Regions from separate parts of the Pseudomonas sp. MPR-R2A5 genome, predicted to be linked through region 2. Evidence: predicted binding sites of a transcription regulator. Region 2 holds the regulator's gene; each other region holds the start of a gene.
What was found. Region 2 encodes sigma-54, which starts transcription at its own class of promoters, with help from an activator protein. Its sites were predicted from a motif close to ANTGGCATNNANNTTGCTNT; they were not measured.
Positions count from the first base shown of each region.

Region 1: a site for sigma-54 is predicted at 2,646-2,665, ahead of flgB (flagellar basal body rod protein FlgB). Genes of this name have one in related genera too.
Region 3: a site for sigma-54 is predicted at 2,565-2,584, ahead of glnA (glutamate--ammonia ligase). Genes of this name have one in related genera too.
Region 4: a site for sigma-54 is predicted at 2,005-2,024, ahead of glnK (P-II family nitrogen regulator). Genes of this name have one in related genera too.

Region 1 covers NZ_JBXAFK010000009.1:58,324-62,929, forward strand. Annotated here, with positions in the region: gene flgE (flagellar hook protein FlgE) at 1-975, opposite strand, end outside; gene flgD (flagellar hook assembly protein FlgD) at 1,007-1,732, opposite strand; gene flgC (flagellar basal body rod protein FlgC) at 1,749-2,192, opposite strand; gene flgB (flagellar basal body rod protein FlgB) at 2,196-2,603, opposite strand; gene cheR (protein-glutamate O-methyltransferase CheR) at 2,901-3,728, opposite strand; gene AC1Q6I_RS09430 (chemotaxis protein CheV) at 3,772-4,606, opposite strand, start outside.
Region 2 covers NZ_JBXAFK010000048.1:50,178-54,783, forward strand. Annotated here, with positions in the region: gene rapZ (RNase adapter RapZ) at 1-99, opposite strand, end outside; gene ptsN (PTS IIA-like nitrogen regulatory protein PtsN) at 102-566, opposite strand; gene hpf (ribosome hibernation-promoting factor, HPF/YfiA family) at 579-884, opposite strand; gene AC1Q6I_RS27590 (RNA polymerase factor sigma-54) at 960-2,453, opposite strand; gene lptB (LPS export ABC transporter ATP-binding protein) at 2,639-3,364, opposite strand; gene lptA (lipopolysaccharide transport periplasmic protein LptA) at 3,364-3,897, opposite strand; gene lptC (LPS export ABC transporter periplasmic protein LptC) at 3,884-4,456, opposite strand; gene AC1Q6I_RS27610 (KdsC family phosphatase) at 4,465-4,606, opposite strand, start outside.
Region 3 covers NZ_JBXAFK010000041.1:55,708-60,313, forward strand. Annotated here, with positions in the region: gene AC1Q6I_RS25315 (cupin domain-containing protein) at 1-301, opposite strand, end outside; gene AC1Q6I_RS25320 (chorismate mutase) at 400-939, opposite strand; gene glnA (glutamate--ammonia ligase) at 1,059-2,465, opposite strand; gene thiI (tRNA uracil 4-sulfurtransferase ThiI) at 2,799-4,253, shown strand; gene typA (translational GTPase TypA) at 4,393-4,606, shown strand, end outside.
Region 4 covers NZ_JBXAFK010000068.1:1,097-5,702, forward strand. Annotated here, with positions in the region: gene AC1Q6I_RS31760 (ammonium transporter) at 86-1,423, opposite strand; gene glnK (P-II family nitrogen regulator) at 1,458-1,796, opposite strand; gene AC1Q6I_RS31770 (accessory factor UbiK family protein) at 2,219-2,479, shown strand; gene AC1Q6I_RS31775 (YifB family Mg chelatase-like AAA ATPase) at 2,633-4,150, shown strand; gene AC1Q6I_RS31780 (benzoate/H(+) symporter BenE family transporter) at 4,242-4,606, opposite strand, start outside.

The sequences.
Region 1 (4,606 bases), on a different contig from region 2:
GGTGATCTGGCCAGTGGCATAACCGTCGGTGACCGGCGGGTTACGGTAGCTGGCCGAGTTGTACTGGGTGATGTTGGCCATGTTGACGGCAATACCGCCGGCATTGGCCGCTGCACCGTTAGGCGTCCAGACACCATTGACCAGGCCGCCCGGCTTCCAGGTGGAAATAGTCAGGGTGGTATTGGACGTTGTGGCTGGCGGGGTGACGATCCCGGTGAGCTTGCCGGCGGTGTCAAACGACAACGTCGAGGCTACGGGCGCCGTGGAACCGGTGCCGCTGATCGGGGTGCCGTCAGGGTTACGCCCGTCAATCAGGGTGTAGGAGTTCCAGGTGTTAGAACCGGTTTTCACCAGGTACTGCACCATAGGATGCGCATTGCCCTGCGTATCGTAGAGCGTGGTGGAGTATTGAGTGTTGAAGCTGTCCGTCTTGGTCGGATCAAAGGGGTGCAACGTCTGATCGATCGGCAGCTCGGACGAGTTCAGGTTACTGGTGGAGTCCACCTTGCTCGAAGCCTTCGGCGGCAGGTTCGACAGGTTCAATTGCAGGTCGGTCAGGCCGCCCTTGATGATCTTGCCGTCAGCATCCGCCGCATAACCCTGCAGGCGCGAGGTACCGGTGTTGTTGGTGATGTAGCCGTCCTTGTCCGCACGGAAGGCGCCGCTGCGGGTGTACTCCAGCGAGCCGTCGGTACCCTTCTGCACGAAGAAGCCGCCGCCCTGGATCGCCATGTCCAGGATGCCGCCACTGTTGTTGACGTCGCCCTGGGTGAACTGCTGGGACACTGCCGCCAGGTTCACACCGTTGCCGATGCTGTTCTGGCCGGTACCCAGTTTGGAGGCCGCGTAGATATCCGCGAATTCCGCACGGGACGATTTGAAGCCAGTGGTCGCGACGTTGGCGATGTTGTTGCCGGTCACGTCCAGTTGTTTGTTGGCCGCATAGAGGCCGCTAAGGCCGATGTTAAAAGACATGTTTCTCTCCCTCTGCCGTATTTAGCCGGCTCTATGTACCGATAGTCTGAATTTGCGACAGCTTGATGCTGCCCATGCCGCCCGCCAGGTTCAGCAGCATTTCGCCGCCGGTCTGGCTCAGGGTCACGCTCGTTACCGTTGCCGGCAGCGACGTAGCCAGGGCAACCGCGTCGCCCGCGTCGTTCTTGGTGGTGGCATTGAAGGTGTAGGTGCCGGCTGGGGCGACCGCGCCGTTGTCGTCCTTGCCATCCCAGATAAAGCTCTGGTTGCCGGCAGCCTGGGCGCCCATATCGAGGGTGCGCACCACGTTGCCGTCCTTGTCGGTGATCTTGACGGAGACGTTGCCCACCGCCGAAGTCACCGCCACCGAACCGGTCATGCTCTTGCTCGTGTCCACGGTGGACTTGTCGGTCTGGATGACCACCGAACGCCCTACCAGCGACGACGCTTGCAGTGCTTGCGACGAGCTGAAGTTGCTGGAGATCGCGTTGACCGAGTCGTTCAGGGTGTTGATGCCTTCCAGGCTGCTGAACTGAGCCAACTGCGCCACGAACGCACCATTGTCCTGGGGCGACAGCGGGTTCTGGTTTTTCAGCTGGGTCACCAGCAACTGCAGGAACGCATCCTTGCCCAGCGACTGGCTGCCTGTCGCCGCCTTGGTAGCGCTGTTAAGACTGCTGTTGTCCGTTGCGGTCTTGACCTTGGAATTGAAAAGGTCCTGGACTGCCGAGTTGTTTGACGTATCAACGATGGCCATTATTTGGCGCCCCTTATCACTGACCCAGGGTCAGGACCTTCTGCATCATGGTTTTGGCGGTGTTCATCATTTCCGCGTTGGTCTGGAACGAGCGGCTGGCGGAAATCATGTCGGCCATCTCCTCGACCACGTTGACGTTGGGGTAGTAGACATAACCCTTTTCGTTCGCGGCGGGATGGTTAGGCTCGTAACGTGCTTCGAGGTTGCTCTGGTCTTCGACCACGCCGAGCACCTGCACACCCTGGCCGGCGGCGTCCTGGTTCTGGAACAGCGAATCGCTGCCGCCGCTCTGGCCGCCCTGGAACATGGTGGCAAATACCGGGTGGCGGGCGCGGTAGGTCTGGTCAATGCTCGAAGACACGGTCTCGGCGTTGGCGATGTTACTGGCGACGGTGTTGAGGCGCGTGGTTTGAGCGCTCATGCCACTACCGGCAATATTGAAAACACTGGACAGGGACATGGCTTACTCTCCACGCAGGGCTGACATCAGCCCTTTGAATTTGCTGTTGAGCAGGGTAAAGCTGGCCTGGAAGTTCACCGAGTTTTCGGCATAGGCCGATTGCTCCAGCTGGGCGTCGACGGTGTTCTGGTCGATGGATGGCTGCATCGGCGTGCGATACAGCAGCGACTCGTCACCACTGCTCAGGCCTTGCGCTTCAATATGACGGCTGTTGGTCATGTTCAAGGCGAAGGTGCCGTTCTTGGTCTTGTCCTGCTGTGCTGCGAGCACGGCGGAGAAGTCCAGGTCCCGAGCCTTGTAGTTCGGGGTATCGGCGTTGGCAATGTTGTTGGCCAGGACTTCGGCGCGCTGGGCGCGGAAGCCCAGGGCTTGTTCATGGATACCGAGCGCTTTATCGAAGCTGATGCTCATGGCGGAAACCTTTAGGCTGACCTGCTGTGCGTTAACAGGGTTATAGCAAGGTGCATGCCAATCTTGTGAAAGCCCGGATATCAAGGGGTTGCGGGGAGCTTGCCGACGGCAATGCCAGAAAAGCGGCAACCGTTTTCCGCGTGACGCCAGTAAAGCGGCAATGGGGAGTTGCCGCTTTCTTCAACTTTGCCGCAAAAAAAATGTAGGAGGGGGCTTGCCCCCGATAGCGGTGTATCAGTGATAGATACATCAACTGAACCACTGCTATCGGGGGCGAGCCCCCTCCCACATTCTTTATTACTTGGCCTGGTAGATGATCCCCGGGCTGCACTGCACCATCTGGAAATGATCGGGCAGGCCGTTCAACGCTTCGGATGCACCGAGGAACAGGTAACCGCCGCGCTTGAGGGTGCCGTGGATGCGCAGCAAGATGTCTTTCTTCACTTCGGCAGAGAAGTAGATCAGCACGTTGCGGCAGAACACTATGTCGAACTTGCCCAGGCTGGCGTAGCTGTCGAGCAGGTTGAACGAGCGAAACTCCACTCGGTTCTTGATCGGCGCCTTGACCGCCCAGCGCCCCGCCCCTTTCGGGTCGAAGTAACGTTGCAGGCGCTCCTGGGACAGGCCACGCCCCAGGGCCAGGCTGTCGTACTCGCCGGTCTTGCAGTTGGTGAGCATGGTGCCGGATAAATCCGTCGCCACAATTTGCGCACCGGCCTTCAGCTGGCCCATGTTGGTCCGCTCGAATTCATCGATGGTCATCGAAATCGAGTACGGTTCCTGCCCCGAAGAACAGGCTGCCGACCAGATGCGCAAGCGCTGGCCCGGGCTGGCCTTGATCGCCTCCGGCAACACTTTGCTCTTGAGCACCTCGAAGGGGTATGTGTCGCGAAACCACAGGGTTTCGTTGGTGGTCATGGCATCGACCACCATTTCCTTGAGCCCACTGCGCGGCTGGCTCTGGATCCGCTGGACCAACTCACCCAGGGACTTGATGCCCTGCTGTTCCATCAGCTTGTTGAGACGGCTGGATACCAGGTATTGCTTGTTTTCACCAAGCAATATGCCACAGGCTTTTTCCAGGAAGACCCGGAACTGTTCGAAATCCAAATTACCCGTAGACAAAGATACCGCCTCTTAAATCGTGTGACCGCCAGGGAAAAAGCCCCTAGCCGTGATCTGCTGCCTTGATCCGGTCGACTACCCGGGATGCCAGGTCATCAGGGCGGAATTTGGCCAGAAAGTCGTCGGCACCGACCTTCTTGACCATCGCCTGATTGAATACGCCCGACAACGAAGTATGCAGGATGATATGCAATTTTTGCATGCGTGGATCGTTACGTATCTCAGCCGTGAGGGTGTAGCCGTCCATTTCCGGCATCTCGATGTCGGAGATCATCATCAAGAATTCTTCTTCAGGCTTCTTGCCTTCATCGACCAGCTTGCGCAGGTAATCCAACGCCTGGCGACCATCATTGAGCGCCACCACGTCCACGCCGACGGTTTGCAGGCAACGGGTCACCTGCTTACGCGCCACCGAAGAATCGTCCACCGTCAGTACGCGCAAGGAAATCGCCTTGTGCGCGGTATCGGCGTCCACCACACCGACCGAAATCGATTCAGAGGTGGGCGCCACTTCGGCGAGGATTTTCTCCACGTCGATAATTTCTACAAGCTGGTTGTCCACCCGCGTCACTGCCGTGAGGTAGTGATCGCGACCGGTGCCCTTGGGTGGCGGATGAATTTCTTCCCAGTTCATGTTGACGATGCGTTCCACCGAGCGCACCAGGAAACCCTGGGTCTTGGTGTTGTATTCGGTAATGATCACAAACGGGTTCTCGCGATCCTGCAGACCGGACGACCCTGTCGCCAAGGCCAGGTCAAGAATCGGGATGGTCGCGCCACGGATGTTGGCCACGCCACACACCACCGGACTGGACTTGGGCATGATCGTCAGCTTGGGGCACTGCAGCACTTCCCGCACTTTGAACACATTGATGCCG
Region 2 (4,606 bases):
GGGCAGGTTGTCGATGCAATAGAAACCGTTGTCCTCAAGAACGTTGAGGGCGGTACTTTTACCCGAGCCAGAGCGGCCGCTGACGATGATCAAACGCATGATTACTGCCTGTTTTGCTCATCCAGGACAACTTGGTACAGTGCCTCGTTGCTGCTGGCACTGCGCAGTTTGTCGCGTACGTCCTTGCGGTCGAGCATGCTTGCGATCTGCCGAAGCAGTTCCAGGTGCGCATCGGTGGCGGCCTGTGGGACCAGCAGAACAAACAGCAGGTCTACCGGGGCACCGTCGATCGCGTCGAAATCGATAGGCGCGTCCAAGTGCAGCAGGGCGCTGACAGGTGTGTCGCAGCCTTTGAGGCGGCAGTGAGGAATGGCGATGCCGTTGCCAAAACCGGTGGAACCGAGTTTTTCACGGGCAATCAGAGCCTCAAAGACATCTTGCATCTCCAGATCAGGCACTTCTCGGCTGATCAGGTTGGCAATTTGTTCGAGGGCTTTCTTCTTGCTGCCGCCCGGCGCGTTCACGAGGGAACGGCCGGGGGTCAGGATGGTTTCAAGTCGGATCATGGGTGGGGAGTGTTAGCGGCCGGTGCCCTGAAGGAGGCTCAACTGCTTTTCCTTATGCTTTTTGATTTGGCGATCCAGTTTGTCGGTCAGGTCGTCAATGGCGGCATACATATCAGTATGCTCGGCATTGGCGACGACTTCTCCGCCGGGTATACGCAAGGTGGCTTCAATTTTCTGCTTCAGCTTCTCGACAGTCATAATGACTTGCACGTTGGTGATCTTGTCGAAATGCCCCTCAATTCTTTTGAGTTTTTCGCCGATATAGGCGCGCAGCGGTTCGGTCACTTCCAGTTGGTGTCCACTGATGTTGACTTGCATACAGCTTCTCCTTCGTTGCCAGTGCATAAAGCGGCGGGTAGGAATACCCGCCACTGGAACGCTGTGGCCCGCCCGTCACATCAAACGCTTACGCTCGCTGGAAGGCGCGATCCCAAGGGACTCGCGGTACTTGGCGACGGTTCGACGGGCGACCTGAATGCCTTGTGCCTCCAGTAAACCAGCGATCTTGCTGTCACTCAACGGCTTTTTCTGATTTTCCGCCGCAACCAGTTTTTTGATGATCGCGCGGATCGCCGTGGACGAGCATTCGCCGCCTTCGGAGGTGCTGACATGGCTGGAGAAAAAGTATTTCAGCTCATATATGCCCCGTGGGGTATGCATGAATTTTTGCGTGGTCACCCGGGAAATCGTTGACTCATGCATGCCAACCGCTTCGGCGATATCATGCAGCACCAGAGGCTTCATCGCTTCGTCGCCGTATTCCAGGAAGCCACGCTGGTGCTCGACGATCTGGGTGGCGACTTTCATCAGGGTTTCGTTGCGGCTTTGCAGGCTCTTGATGAACCAGCGCGCTTCCTGCAACTGGTTGCGCATGAAGGTGTTGTCGGCGCTGGTATCGGCGCGACGCACAAAACCGGCATATTGCGGATTGACCCGCAGGCGCGGTACCGACTCCTGGTTCAGTTCCACCAGCCAGCGCTCGTTGTCCTTGCGTACGATCACGTCGGGGACGACGTATTCGGCTTCGCTGGACTCGATCTGCGAGCCCGGGCGAGGGTTGAGGCTCTGTACCAGCTCGATCACCTGGCGCAGGTCGTCTTCCTTGAGCTTCATACGGCGCATCAACTGGCTGTAGTCGCGGCTGCCCAGCAGGTCGATGTAGTCCGTGACCAGGCGTTGGGCTTCGGCAAGCCAAGGCGTCTTGGCAGGCAGTTGACGCAGTTGCAGCAGCAGGCACTCGCTGAGGGTGCGCGCGCCAATGCCGGCGGGCTCGAATTGCTGGATGCGGTGCAGGACGGCTTCGATCTCGTCCAGTTCGATATCCAGTTCCGGATCGAAGGCTTCAAGAATCTCGTCGAGCGTTTCGTCCAGGTAACCTTGGTTGTTGATGCAGTCGATCAGGGTCACGGCGATCAGGCGATCGGTGTCGGACATCGGCGCGAGGTTCAATTGCCACAACAGGTGGCTCTGCAGGCTCTCGCCGGCGGACGTGCGGGTGGTGAAGTCCCACTCGTCATCATCGTTGCTGGGCAGGCTGCTGGCGCTGGTCTGGTAGACGTCTTCCCAGGCGGTGTCCACGGGCAGCTCGTTGGGTATGCGTTCGTTCCAGTCGCCTTCCTCGAGGTTATCCACCGTCGGGGCGGTTTCCTGGTAGGAGGGTTCCTGCACATCGGGGTTGGGTTTTTGCTCGATGTTGTCGGCCAGCGGGTCTGCATTGTCGAAGTCGTCGCCTTCTTCCTGGCGTTCGAGCATCGGATTGGACTCCAGGGCCTCCTGGATTTCCTGTTGCAGGTCCAGGGTCGACAATTGGAGCAGGCGGATGGCCTGTTGCAGCTGCGGTGTCATCGTCAGCTGCTGGCCCATTCTCAGGACTAGCGATGGTTTCATGGCAGGGGCTTAACACCTTATTCGCCGGCGCAATGCGCCATCCACGACAGGGCGCGTGAGCGCCAAACATAAGCAAATTATATGCCTGATATCGGGGGCTTTGCCTAGAGCGCGGTAACAATAAAAATCCGGAGGTTTTTATTGACTCCCGCGCACCGTGGCCAACGGCCGTGACGCCAGGCTGCTTACAGGCGGAACTCGTGGCCCAGGTACACTTCCTTGACCAGTTCGTTGGCCAGGATAGTGGCGGAGTCACCTTCGGCAATCAGCTGGCCATCGTTGACGATGTAAGCTGTTTCGCAGATATCCAGGGTCTCACGGACGTTGTGGTCGGTGATCAGTACACCGATGCCCTTGGCCTTGAGGTGATGGATGATCTGCTTGATGTCACCCACCGAGATGGGGTCCACGCCGGCAAACGGTTCGTCCAGCAGGATGAATTTCGGCGCGGTCGCCAGGGCGCGGGCAATTTCAACGCGACGACGCTCACCACCGGACAGGCTCATGCCGAGATTGTCGCGAATGTGGTTGATGTGGAATTCCTGCAGCAGGCTTTCCAGCTCTTTACGGCGGCCGTCGCGGTCGAGTTCCTTGCGGGTCTCGAGGATGGCCATGATGTTGTCGGCCACCGAGAGTTTGCGGAAGATCGACGCTTCCTGGGGAAGATACCCAATACCTGCGCGTGCACGGCCATGCATCGGCTGGTGGCTGACGTCCAGGTCATCGATCAGTACGCGACCTTGGTCCGCCTGCACCAGGCCGACGATCATATAGAAGCAGGTGGTCTTGCCGGCGCCGTTGGGGCCGAGCAGGCCGACGATCTGGCCGCTGTCGATCGACAGGCTGACGTCGCGCACGACCTGACGGCTTTTATAGGCCTTGGCCAGATGCTGGGCTTTCAGGGTTGCCATTACTCGGCCTTCTTCTTCGGCTGGATAACCATGTCGATACGTGGGCGTGGCGCAGTGACCTTGCTGCCGTTGGCCCGGCCGGCATTGGCGACCTGCTTCACGGTGTCATAGGTGATCTTCTCGCCTTCGGTGGAGTTGCCATCGGGGCTGAGCACCTTGGCCTGGTCGATCAGGACGATGCGGTTTTGCTGGGCGTGATACTGGATGGTCTTGCCGTAGCCCTTCATCGGGGCGGTATCGGTAGCGGCCTGCTTCTGTTCGAAGTAGGCCAGGTTGCCCACCGAAGTCACGACGTCGATGTCGCCAGCGGGGGTGCGAGTCAGTGTCACCGTGTTACCGGTGATTTTCATCGAGCCCTGGGTAATGATCACGCCGCCTGTATAAGTGGCGACGCCTTGCTTGTCATCCAGTTGCGCATCGTCAGCTGAGATGTGGATCGGTTGCTGGCTATCGTTCGGCAGAGCCCAGGCGCTCACGCTTCCCAGTGCTGCGCCCAGACCGAGCAAAATAGGGAGGGTTTTAACGAGCCTCATACTGTCCTCTTACGTTCGATAGCAGGTGTATCCTGCTTTCTTTCAAATACGCTTTCATTCCCTTGCCAGTCGATACACCGCCAGCGCCGTCGATTCTAACGTCTTGCTCGGTCTGCGCATATTGCTTCTGTGGGAATACGGTCATGCGTGTGGTGGTAATAATGGTGTCGCGGTTCTGTGCGTCAGTACGTGCGACGCGCACCGAGTCGATCAGTTCCACCTGGGTACCGTCCGGGTTGACCTCGCCGCGCTTGCTGGTGACGTGCCATGGGAACTCGGTGCCGCGGTACAGGTTCATGTCCGGATTGGTCAGCAGGGTGACCTCGGAGGCCTTCAGGTGCTCGACCTTGTCCGACGTCATTTCATATTGCACCTTGCCATCGGGCAGGAACTGCACGCTATAGGCATTGGTTGCGTAATAGTCGATAGCCCCTTCATCAACCTGCGCAACAGGCTGGTCGAGAAAGCGCTCCGGGCTGATATTCCAGTAGCCCACCGCCAGGAACAGCGCGGCGATGCCTGCGAATAGCAGGAAGTTGCGAATCTTTTTACTCAGCATAAAACGCTCTATAGGTAGGCGGCATGGGCCGCTTCGAGGCGGCCTTGGGCCCGCAGGATCAACTCGCAGAACTCACGGGCGGCGCCTTCGCCGCCACGGGCCGTGGTGATGCCGTGGGCATGCTCGCGAACAAACGCCGCCGCATTGGCG
Region 3 (4,606 bases), on a different contig from region 2:
TCAGGGTGAGAGCCCGCCCGCCTTTACGGGTTTCAACGATCAACTCGCCCGAGAGGATATACGCTGCGTTCGGCATGGGGTGGCTGTGCCAGGGCAGCTGTGTATTCGCCGGGATCTTGAGTCGCAACAGCGTAAGTTCCGGCGGGCCGGAGGGGTAAGCCTCGTAAGGTGTTCCGTCCCATGATGCGCTGCTCTGCAGCAGGGTTTCCTTTTCGATCTGTACGGCGTCTTTGGGCTGGCTGCTGCAGCCTAGCGCAGCCAAACACGCCGCTGTTGCGATCAAGCATTTGAGGGCTTCCATGGTCGGTTTCATCCGTTCGCTGAGTGGCCGGTCAGGCTACGATCGCTGTCCGGGGGACGAATGCCGGAAGGGGCCTAAAATGATGTGGGTGTCATCTGTTATTCGCCTGTGTGGATACACAGCTCGGCAGTGGCGCGAATCATCGCCAGTTGCTGCAACGGCTCGTTCAACGGCTCATGCACCGCCTCGGCCAGCCACTGCGGGCACCTTGGGTCGGTGCGTTGCGGGGTGAAGTCCGCCAGTTCTTGCAGCAGGCGTTTTTGCAATTGATCCAGCTGCGGGCGAATCTGCTTCACCAGGTCGGGGCGCGGGTCATCGGGTGCCTTGCCCTGGAACTGCCAGTCGGACAGGTGGGTGTACTGCACCAGTTTGTTCGCTTCTATCTGCGCTGAGAAAAATTGCTCGGCGGCGGCGGGCGCCAGTTTGTAGTTGGGTGCCTGGGCGATGACGCTGGCGATGACCTCCTGTTCGCGCTTCTTGTCCTCTACGGGCTTTTTGCTGTCCCATTTGCTCAGGGCGACCTGGTCGGCGATGGCCAGGCGTTCGGCGATGCTGTTGAGCAATGGCTCAAGGCTGGCTGGCGCGGCGCTCGCACTGGTAGTGACGAACAGCAGGGCAAATACAAGTCGACGTTTCAAGGCTGATCTCCTTGTGGGAGGGGGCGAGCCCTCTCCCACATGTTTAATAAAATTCGGGCAAAAAAAGACCTCCCGAAGGAGGCCTCTTTCATCACGCTGCGTCAAGCAGCGCTACCGGATCAGCAGCTGTAGTACAGCTCGTATTCCAGTGGGTGTACGAAGGTGCGTACTTTGATTTCTTCTTCGCTTTTCAGCTCGATGTAGGCATCGATGAAGTCGTCGCTGAATACGCCGCCTTTGGTCAGGAACGCACGGCCCTTGTCCAGCTCTTCCAGGGCTTCTTTCAGGCTGCCGCACACTTGTGGGATCTCTTTGGCCTCTTCAGGCGGCAGGTCGTACAAGTTTTTGTCGGCGGCGTCGCCAGGGTGGATCTTGTTCTGGATACCGTCCAGGCCAGCCATGACCAGGGCAGCGAAGGCCAGGTATGGGTTGGCTGCTGGATCCGGGAAGCGGGCTTCGATACGGCGAGCGCGCGGGCTGGACACGTAAGGAATACGGATCGAGGCGGAACGGTTGCGTGCCGAGTAGGCCAGCATGACCGGCGCTTCGAAGCCTGGAACCAGACGCTTGTAGGAGTTGGTCGACGGGTTGGTGAAGCCGTTCAGGGCCTTACCGTGCTTGATGATACCGCCGATGAAGTACAGGGCGGTGTCGGACAGGCCGGCATAACCTTCGCCAGCGAAGGTGTTCTTGCCTTCTTTAGCGATGGACAGGTGAACGTGCATACCCGAGCCGTTATCGCCGTACAGAGGCTTAGGCATGAAGGTCGCGGTACGGCCGTAGGCATCAGCCACGTTGTGTACGCAGTACTTCAGGGTCTGGACTTCGTCAGCCTTGGCCACCAGGGTGTTGAATTTCACACCGATTTCGTTCTGGCCGGCAGTGGCCACTTCGTGGTGGTGCACTTCGATGACCAGGCCCATTTCTTCCATGGCGTTGCACATGGAGGTACGGATTTCGTGGTCGTGGTCGAATGGCGGAACTGGGAAGTAGCCACCTTTGATGCCTGGACGGTGGCCTTTGTTGCCGCCTTCCACGTCCTGGTCGGACATCCACGAACCTTGTTCGGAGAAGATCTTGAACATGGAGCCGGAGATGTCGGACTTGAACTTGACCGAATCAAAGATGAAGAATTCTGGCTCAGGGCCTACGAATACGGTGTCGCCGATACCGGTCGACTTCAGGTATTCCTCGGCACGCTTGGCGATCGCACGTGGGTCGCGGTCGTAGCCTTGCATGGTCGAAGGCTCGATCACGTCGCAGACGATGATCAGGGTTGGGTCTTCGGTGAACGGGTCCAGCACGGCAGTGCTGTCGTCCGGCATCAGGATCATGTCGGAAGCTTCGATGCCTTTCCAACCGGCAATGGAGGAACCGTCGAACATTTTGCCTTCTTCGAAGAAAGCGTCATCCAGCGCGTCGCGAGCCGGCATGGTCACGTGGTGCTGAGTGCCTTTTGTGTCCGTGAAGCGCAGATCAATCCATTTAACGTCATGATCTTTGATGAGTTGAACCGACTTCGACATGGTGTCCTCCGGGTGGCTTCGGGCTGGGTAGTGGAGTTAGCCCTTAGAATGTGGGTGATGCCGGCGCGGATACTCCGCCATGGCAACCTGCCTCACAAGAGAGCAAATTGCATGCCAGTGCGCCAACATGGCCTTTCTGCCTCAAAATCGCCCCTATAACGGTGCAATCGGCCGAAATGGAATAATTAACGCACTGCAATGTAGCGCCGATTTGCATAAATGACCCATTTTGGTGCTCATCACCTTCGATGCATATTAACTGGTTAAACCTTGAGCGATTTCCGCTATAATCCGCGCCCCCCTTTTTCGGCAGGCCCTGCGCGCGCTGTTTCCATGAAATTAATCGTTAAAGTCTTCCCAGAGATCACCATCAAGAGCCGACCGGTACGGATGCGTTTCATCCGTCAGTTGGCCAAGAACATCCGTGCCGTGCTCCGCGATCTGGACCCGGCTGTGGTGGTGAACGGCGTGTGGGACAACCTCGAGCTGGAAACCCGCGTGACCGACCCCAAAGCCTTGAAGGACATGACCGAACGGCTGAGCTGCATGCCGGGTATCGCGCATTTCCTGCAGGTGGACGAGTATCCACTGGGCGACTTCGACGACATCACCGAAAAGTGCAAGCAGCACTTCGGTGATGAGCTGGAAGGGAAGATTTTTTCGGTGCGCTGCAAGCGTGCCGGCAAGCACCCGTTCAGCTCCATGGACGTCGAGAAATACGTCGGCAGCAAGCTGCGTCGCGAGTGCGGCGCAGCCGGAATTTCCTTGAAAGCGCCACAAATTGAAGTGCGCATGGAAATTCGCGACCAACGGTTGTTCGTGATCCATAGCCAGCACGACAGCATCGGCGGCTACCCGCTGGGTGCCTTGGAACAGACCCTGGTACTCATGTCCGGCGGTTTCGATTCCACGGTGGCGGCCTACCAGATCATGCGCCGCGGGCTGATGAGCCATTTCTGCTTCTTTAACCTGGGCGGGCGTGCACACGAATTGGGCGTGATGGAAGTCGCGCATTATATCTGGAAGAAGTACGGCAGCTCCCAGCGTGTGCTATTTGTGAGCGTGCCGTTCGAGGAAGTGCTCGGGGAAATTCTCGGCAAAGTCGATAACAGTCATATGGGCGTAGTATTGAAGCGTATGATGTTGCGCGCTGCGTCCCGAATCGCCGATCAGTTGCAGATCGACGCGCTGGTGACCGGCGAAGCGATCTCCCAGGTCTCCAGCCAGACGCTGCCGAACCTGTCGCTGATCGACTGTGTGACCGAAAAGCTGGTGTTGCGCCCGCTGATCGCCAGCCACAAGCAGGACATCATCGACCTGGCGGAACAAATCGGCACCGCTGATTTCGCCAAGCATATGCCTGAATATTGCGGGGTCATCTCGGTGAACCCCAAGACCCACGCCAAGCGCAACCGCGTGGAGTACGAAGAACAACAGTTTGACATGGCGATTCTGGAGCGTGCGCTCGAGAACGCCAAGCTGGTCCCGATCGATCGAGTCATCGATGAACTGGGCCAGGATGTGCAGATCGAAGAAGTCAGCGAAGCCCTGGCCGGCCAGATCGTCATCGACATCCGTCACCCGGATGCCGCGGAGGATGAGCCGCTGGAAATCGCTGGCATCGACGTACAAACGCTGCCGTTCTATGCATTGAACGCGCGTTTCAAGGAACTGGATAACAGCCGTCAGTACCTGCTGTATTGCGACAAAGGCGTGATGAGTCGCCTGCATGCCCACCATTTGCTCAGTGAGGGGCATGCCAATGTGCGCGTTTATCGACCGAGCTAAGAGCCCGGGGCTGTTTGCCTGTGGCCTGCGTCACCGGCCCCCCGACTCTGCCGTCAAGCTGTAACGGCAAGGCCTGACTCTACTGTTAATCGCTGCCACGACCTGTCAGCACACCGAATCCTCTGATCGAGATACACAAGTGATCGAAAATCTACGTAACATCGCCATCATTGCTCACGTTGACCATGGTAAAACCACCCTGGTAGACAAACTCTTGCGTCAATCCGGCACCCTGGAGCGCAACGAGCTCAACGACGAGCGCGTGATGGACTCCAACGACCAGGAAAAAGAGCGCGGTATTACCATCCTGGCTAAAAACACCGCTATCAACTGGAACGGCTACCACATCAACA
Region 4 (4,606 bases), on a different contig from region 2:
GCGCTAAAACCGGTACAGCTTGTTATGACTGACAAACGCCAGGCAAAAAAATGCCCGGCAAGCCGGGCATCTTTTTTTTGCGTACTTACAAGTTGTAGCCGCGTTCGTTGTGTTGCGCCAAGTCGAGGCCGACAGCCTCTTCTTCTTCGGTAACCCGCAGGCCCATGACCATGTCCAGCACCTTGAGGATGATGAAGGTCACAATAGCCGTATAGATCACAGTGAAGCCGACGCCTTTGCACTGAATCCAGACTTGGGCCGCCACATCAGTCACGGTGCCGAAGCCACCCAGTGCCGGCGCTGCAAACACACCGGTGAGGATTGCGCCGAGGATACCGCCGATACCGTGAACACCGAAGGCGTCCAGGGAATCGTCGTAGCCCAGTTTGCGTTTCAGGGTCGTCGCGCAGAAGAAGCACACCACACCCGCCGCCAGGCCGATGATCAGCGCGCCCATCGGGCCCACAGTGCCGGCTGCCGGCGTAATTGCCACAAGGCCCGCCACCACACCCGAGGCGATGCCCAGGGCACTTGGCTTACCGTGGGTGAGCCACTCGGCGAACATCCAGCCCAGCGCAGCGGCAGCGGTAGCGATCTGGGTCACCAACATTGCCATACCGGCAGTGCCGTTGGCCGCAGCAGCGGAACCGGCGTTGAAGCCGAACCAGCCCACCCACAGCATGGCCGCACCCACCAGGGTGTAACCCAGGTTGTGTGGCGCCATTGGCGTGGTTGGGAAACCTTTACGCTTGCCGAGGACCAGGCACGCGACCAGACCGGCCACACCGGCGTTGATGTGCACCACGGTACCGCCAGCGAAGTCCAGCACGCCCCAGTCACCCAGCAACGAACCCGGACCGCCCCAGACCATGTGGGCAATCGGTGCGTAGACCAGGGTGAACCAGACGCCCATGAAGATCAGCATCGCGGAGAACTTCATACGCTCGGCGAAGGCGCCGACGATGAGCGCCGGAGTGATGATGGCAAAGGTCATCTGGAAGGTGACGAACACCGCCTCAGGGAACAGCGCCGCCGGGCCGGTGATGCTGGCAGGGGTCACACCCGACAGGAACAGCTTGGACAAGCCGCCCACAAAGGAGTTGAAGTTGACGACGCCTGCTTCCATACCCGTGGTGTCGAACGCCATGCTGTAGCCGTAGACGAACCACAGGATGGTGATCAAGCCGGTAATGGCGAAGCACTGCATCATCACGGAAAGAATGTTCTTGGAGCGCACCATGCCGCCGTAGAACAAGGCCAGGCCGGGAATGGTCATGAACAGCACCAGCGCGGTGGATGTGAGCATCCACGCCGTGTCGCCGGAATTGAGGACTGGAGCCGCCACTTCGTCTGCCGCCATGGCCAGGCTTGGCATTACGATGGACAACAGGGCTCCGAGCCCTGCGAATTTACGCAGAGTCATATTGTTTTCTCCTGGGGCGTTGGGGTTTGGCGGCTTAGATTGCGTCGGTATCGGTTTCGCCGGTACGGATGCGAATAGCCTGTTCCAGATTGACCACGAAGATCTTGCCGTCACCAATCTTGCCGGTGTTGGCGGCCTTGGTTATCGCCTCGATAACCCGGTCAAGATCCTTGTCGTCAATGGCGACATCAATCTTCACCTTCGGCAGGAAATCGACCACGTATTCCGCGCCGCGATACAGCTCGGTGTGACCCTTCTGCCGACCGAAGCCTTTGACCTCAGTAACGGTAATGCCCTGCACGCCGATCTCGGACAACGACTCGCGTACATCGTCCAACTTGAACGGCTTGATGATGGCAGTGACTAGCTTCATGAAAACTCTCTCCCGAATTGGTGGACTTGCCCCAGGAAAACAAACCCGTCTCAAGTCTAAGCGCAGTGCCTGGCTTTGTAACGCGTCGTCGCAAGAGCAGTTGCCGTTGCAACGCCAGCGAACCACTGGTGACGAAACCTGTACCCCTGATCCGTCGGCGCACTGCATTCGTCACAGCGACTGCATCAGTGCATGGGTCATGATCGTCTAAGCAGAAACCTTGCCAGCTCCGTAAAAATCACTGAAATCAGTCCTTTGCTCCGCTACGCCCACCTGCGAGGCTTTTTGGCGGCGCCATTGCGCACGAAAACAGTGCGCAGACGCCCGCCCCCATGCGCGAAAAGCGTGCGCCTGCGGCCGTGGAAATGACTATAGACGCTGCGTGATACACTGCCCGCCAACAGTTTTCCGGAATATTTCCCATGCTCGCGCCCAAAGACCTCCTCGACGCCCTGAGCGGCCACGCCTCTCGCCTGTTCAGCGGCGACACCCCGCTGCCCCGCAATGAAATCGAAAGCCAGTTCAAGGCGTTGCTGCAAAGCGGCTTCAGCAAGCTGGACCTGGTGAGCCGGGAAGAATTCGATAGCCAGATGGTCGTACTTGCCCGCACCCGTGCGCGCTTGGAGAGCCTGGAGGCGAAAGTTGCAGAGCTGGAAGCGCGGTTGAACCCTCCTGCGGAATAAATGCGATCAGTGTGGGAAGGGGCTTGCTCCCTCCCACATTTGCTCTACCTTTTGTTCTGGATACGTTCTGTAAAACCTCCCCGCCTCGCTCTTCCCCACCTCGTCTACCCTTGAAAAACCGCAGGAAGCGGCCACCTCTTTCAAGGAACGAGCATGTCCCTCGCCATCGTCCACAGCCGCGCCCAGGTCGGCGTCGAAGCCCCTGCCGTCACCGTCGAAGTGCATATGGCCAACGGGTTGCCGTCGCTCACCCTGGTGGGGCTGCCAGAAACCGCGGTCAAGGAAAGCAAGGACCGCGTACGCAGTGCCATCCTCAACTCAGCGCTGCAATATCCTTCCCGCCGTATCACCCTCAACCTCGCGCCCGCCGACCTGCCCAAGGACGGTGGGCGCTTTGATCTGGCGATCGCCCTGGGGATCCTGGCGGCGAGTGTGCAGGTGCCGGCGTTGATGCTGGATGACGTGGAGTGCCTGGGGGAGTTGGCGTTGTCCGGCGAGGTGCGGGCGGTAAAAGGCGTATTGCCCGCCGCATTGGCGGCGCGCAAGGCCGGGCGCACCGTGATAGTGCCGCGGGCGAATGCCGAGGAAGCGTGCCTGGCATCCGGGCTGAAGGTCATTGCCGTGGATCACCTGCTGCAGGTGGTGGCACACCTGAATGGGCATGCACCGATTGAGCCCTACAAGTCTGACGGGCTGCTGTATTCGAACAAACCCTACCCGGACCTGAGTGAAGTTCAGGGCCAGCTGTCAGCCAAGCGCGCACTGCTGATTGCAGCAGCGGGCGCACATAACCTGCTGTTCAGCGGGCCACCAGGTACCGGCAAGACCTTGCTCGCCAGCCGCCTGCCCGGGTTGCTGCCGCCATTGAGTGAACAGGAAGCACTGGAAGTGGCGGCGATTCAATCCGTGGTCAGCCTGGCACCGCTGAGCCATTGGCCCCACCGGCCGTTTCGCCAGCCACACCATTCAGCCTCCGGTCCGGCACTGGTGGGCGGCGGATCGAAACCGCAGCCGGGGGAAATCACCCTGGCCCATCATGGAGTGCTGTTCCTGGATGAACTCCCGGAGTTTGATCGCAAGGTGCTGGAGGTCTTGCGCGAGCCACTGGAGTCGGGGCACATCGTGATTTCCCGCGCCCGTGACCGAGTGCGCTTCCCCGCGCGCTTCCAACTGGTGGCGGCGATGAACCCCTGCCCCTGCGGTTATATGGGCGCGCCCTGCAACCGATGCCGTTGCACGCCCGAGCAAATCCAACGCTATCGCAACAAACTCTCCGGGCCCTTGCTGGATCGGATCGACCTGCACTTGACGGTCGCCCGCGAAATCACCGCGCTGAACCCGACCCCACAGCCCGGCGGCGACACATCCACCGCCTCCGCGCTGGTCGCCCAGGCTCGAGAGCATCAACAGCGGCGCCAGGGTTGCGCCAATGCGTTCCTGGATCTCTCTGGGTTGCGCCAGCATTGCGCGCTGTCCAAGCCGGATGAAGCCTGGCTGGAAAGCGCCTGCGAGCGCTTGACCCTGTCCCTTCGAGCCGCCCACCGCCTGCTCAAGGTCGCCCGCACTCTGGCGGACCTGGAGCGCGCAGACACTATCGGCCGCAACCACATTGCCGAAGCACTGCAATACCGGCCCTCGGCCTCCAGCCAAGTCGACGGCGCAAACGGCTAGAAACACCCCTCGGCGATACACCGGGCGACGGCGGCACAGCGCAACCACGCGCTCACGCACAGGCAGGTCGTTAACGGCTGATTGGCGCGCATCATTGGGCCGCTCCCTTCGCCGTCACCACCGGCTCGGAGACCGGCGCCACAGTCGCCCGGCGACGGGGCAGGCGGCCGTTCAGCAGCACATACGCGGCCAATCCGATCAACAACCCCCAAAACGCTCCACCGATCCCCAGCAGGGTGATGTTTGCGGCGCAGGCCAGAAAGGTGATCAGCGCAGCTTCACGGGATCGGGTGTCCGCCATGGCGTTGGCCAGGCTGGTGCCAATGGTGCCCAACAGGGCCAAGCCGGCCAACGTGGTGATAAACGCCGACGGGAACGCCATGAATAAGGCGGCCAACGTCACCCCGAACACCCCGACAAGGATATAGAACACCCCAGCGGTAACACCCGCGAGCC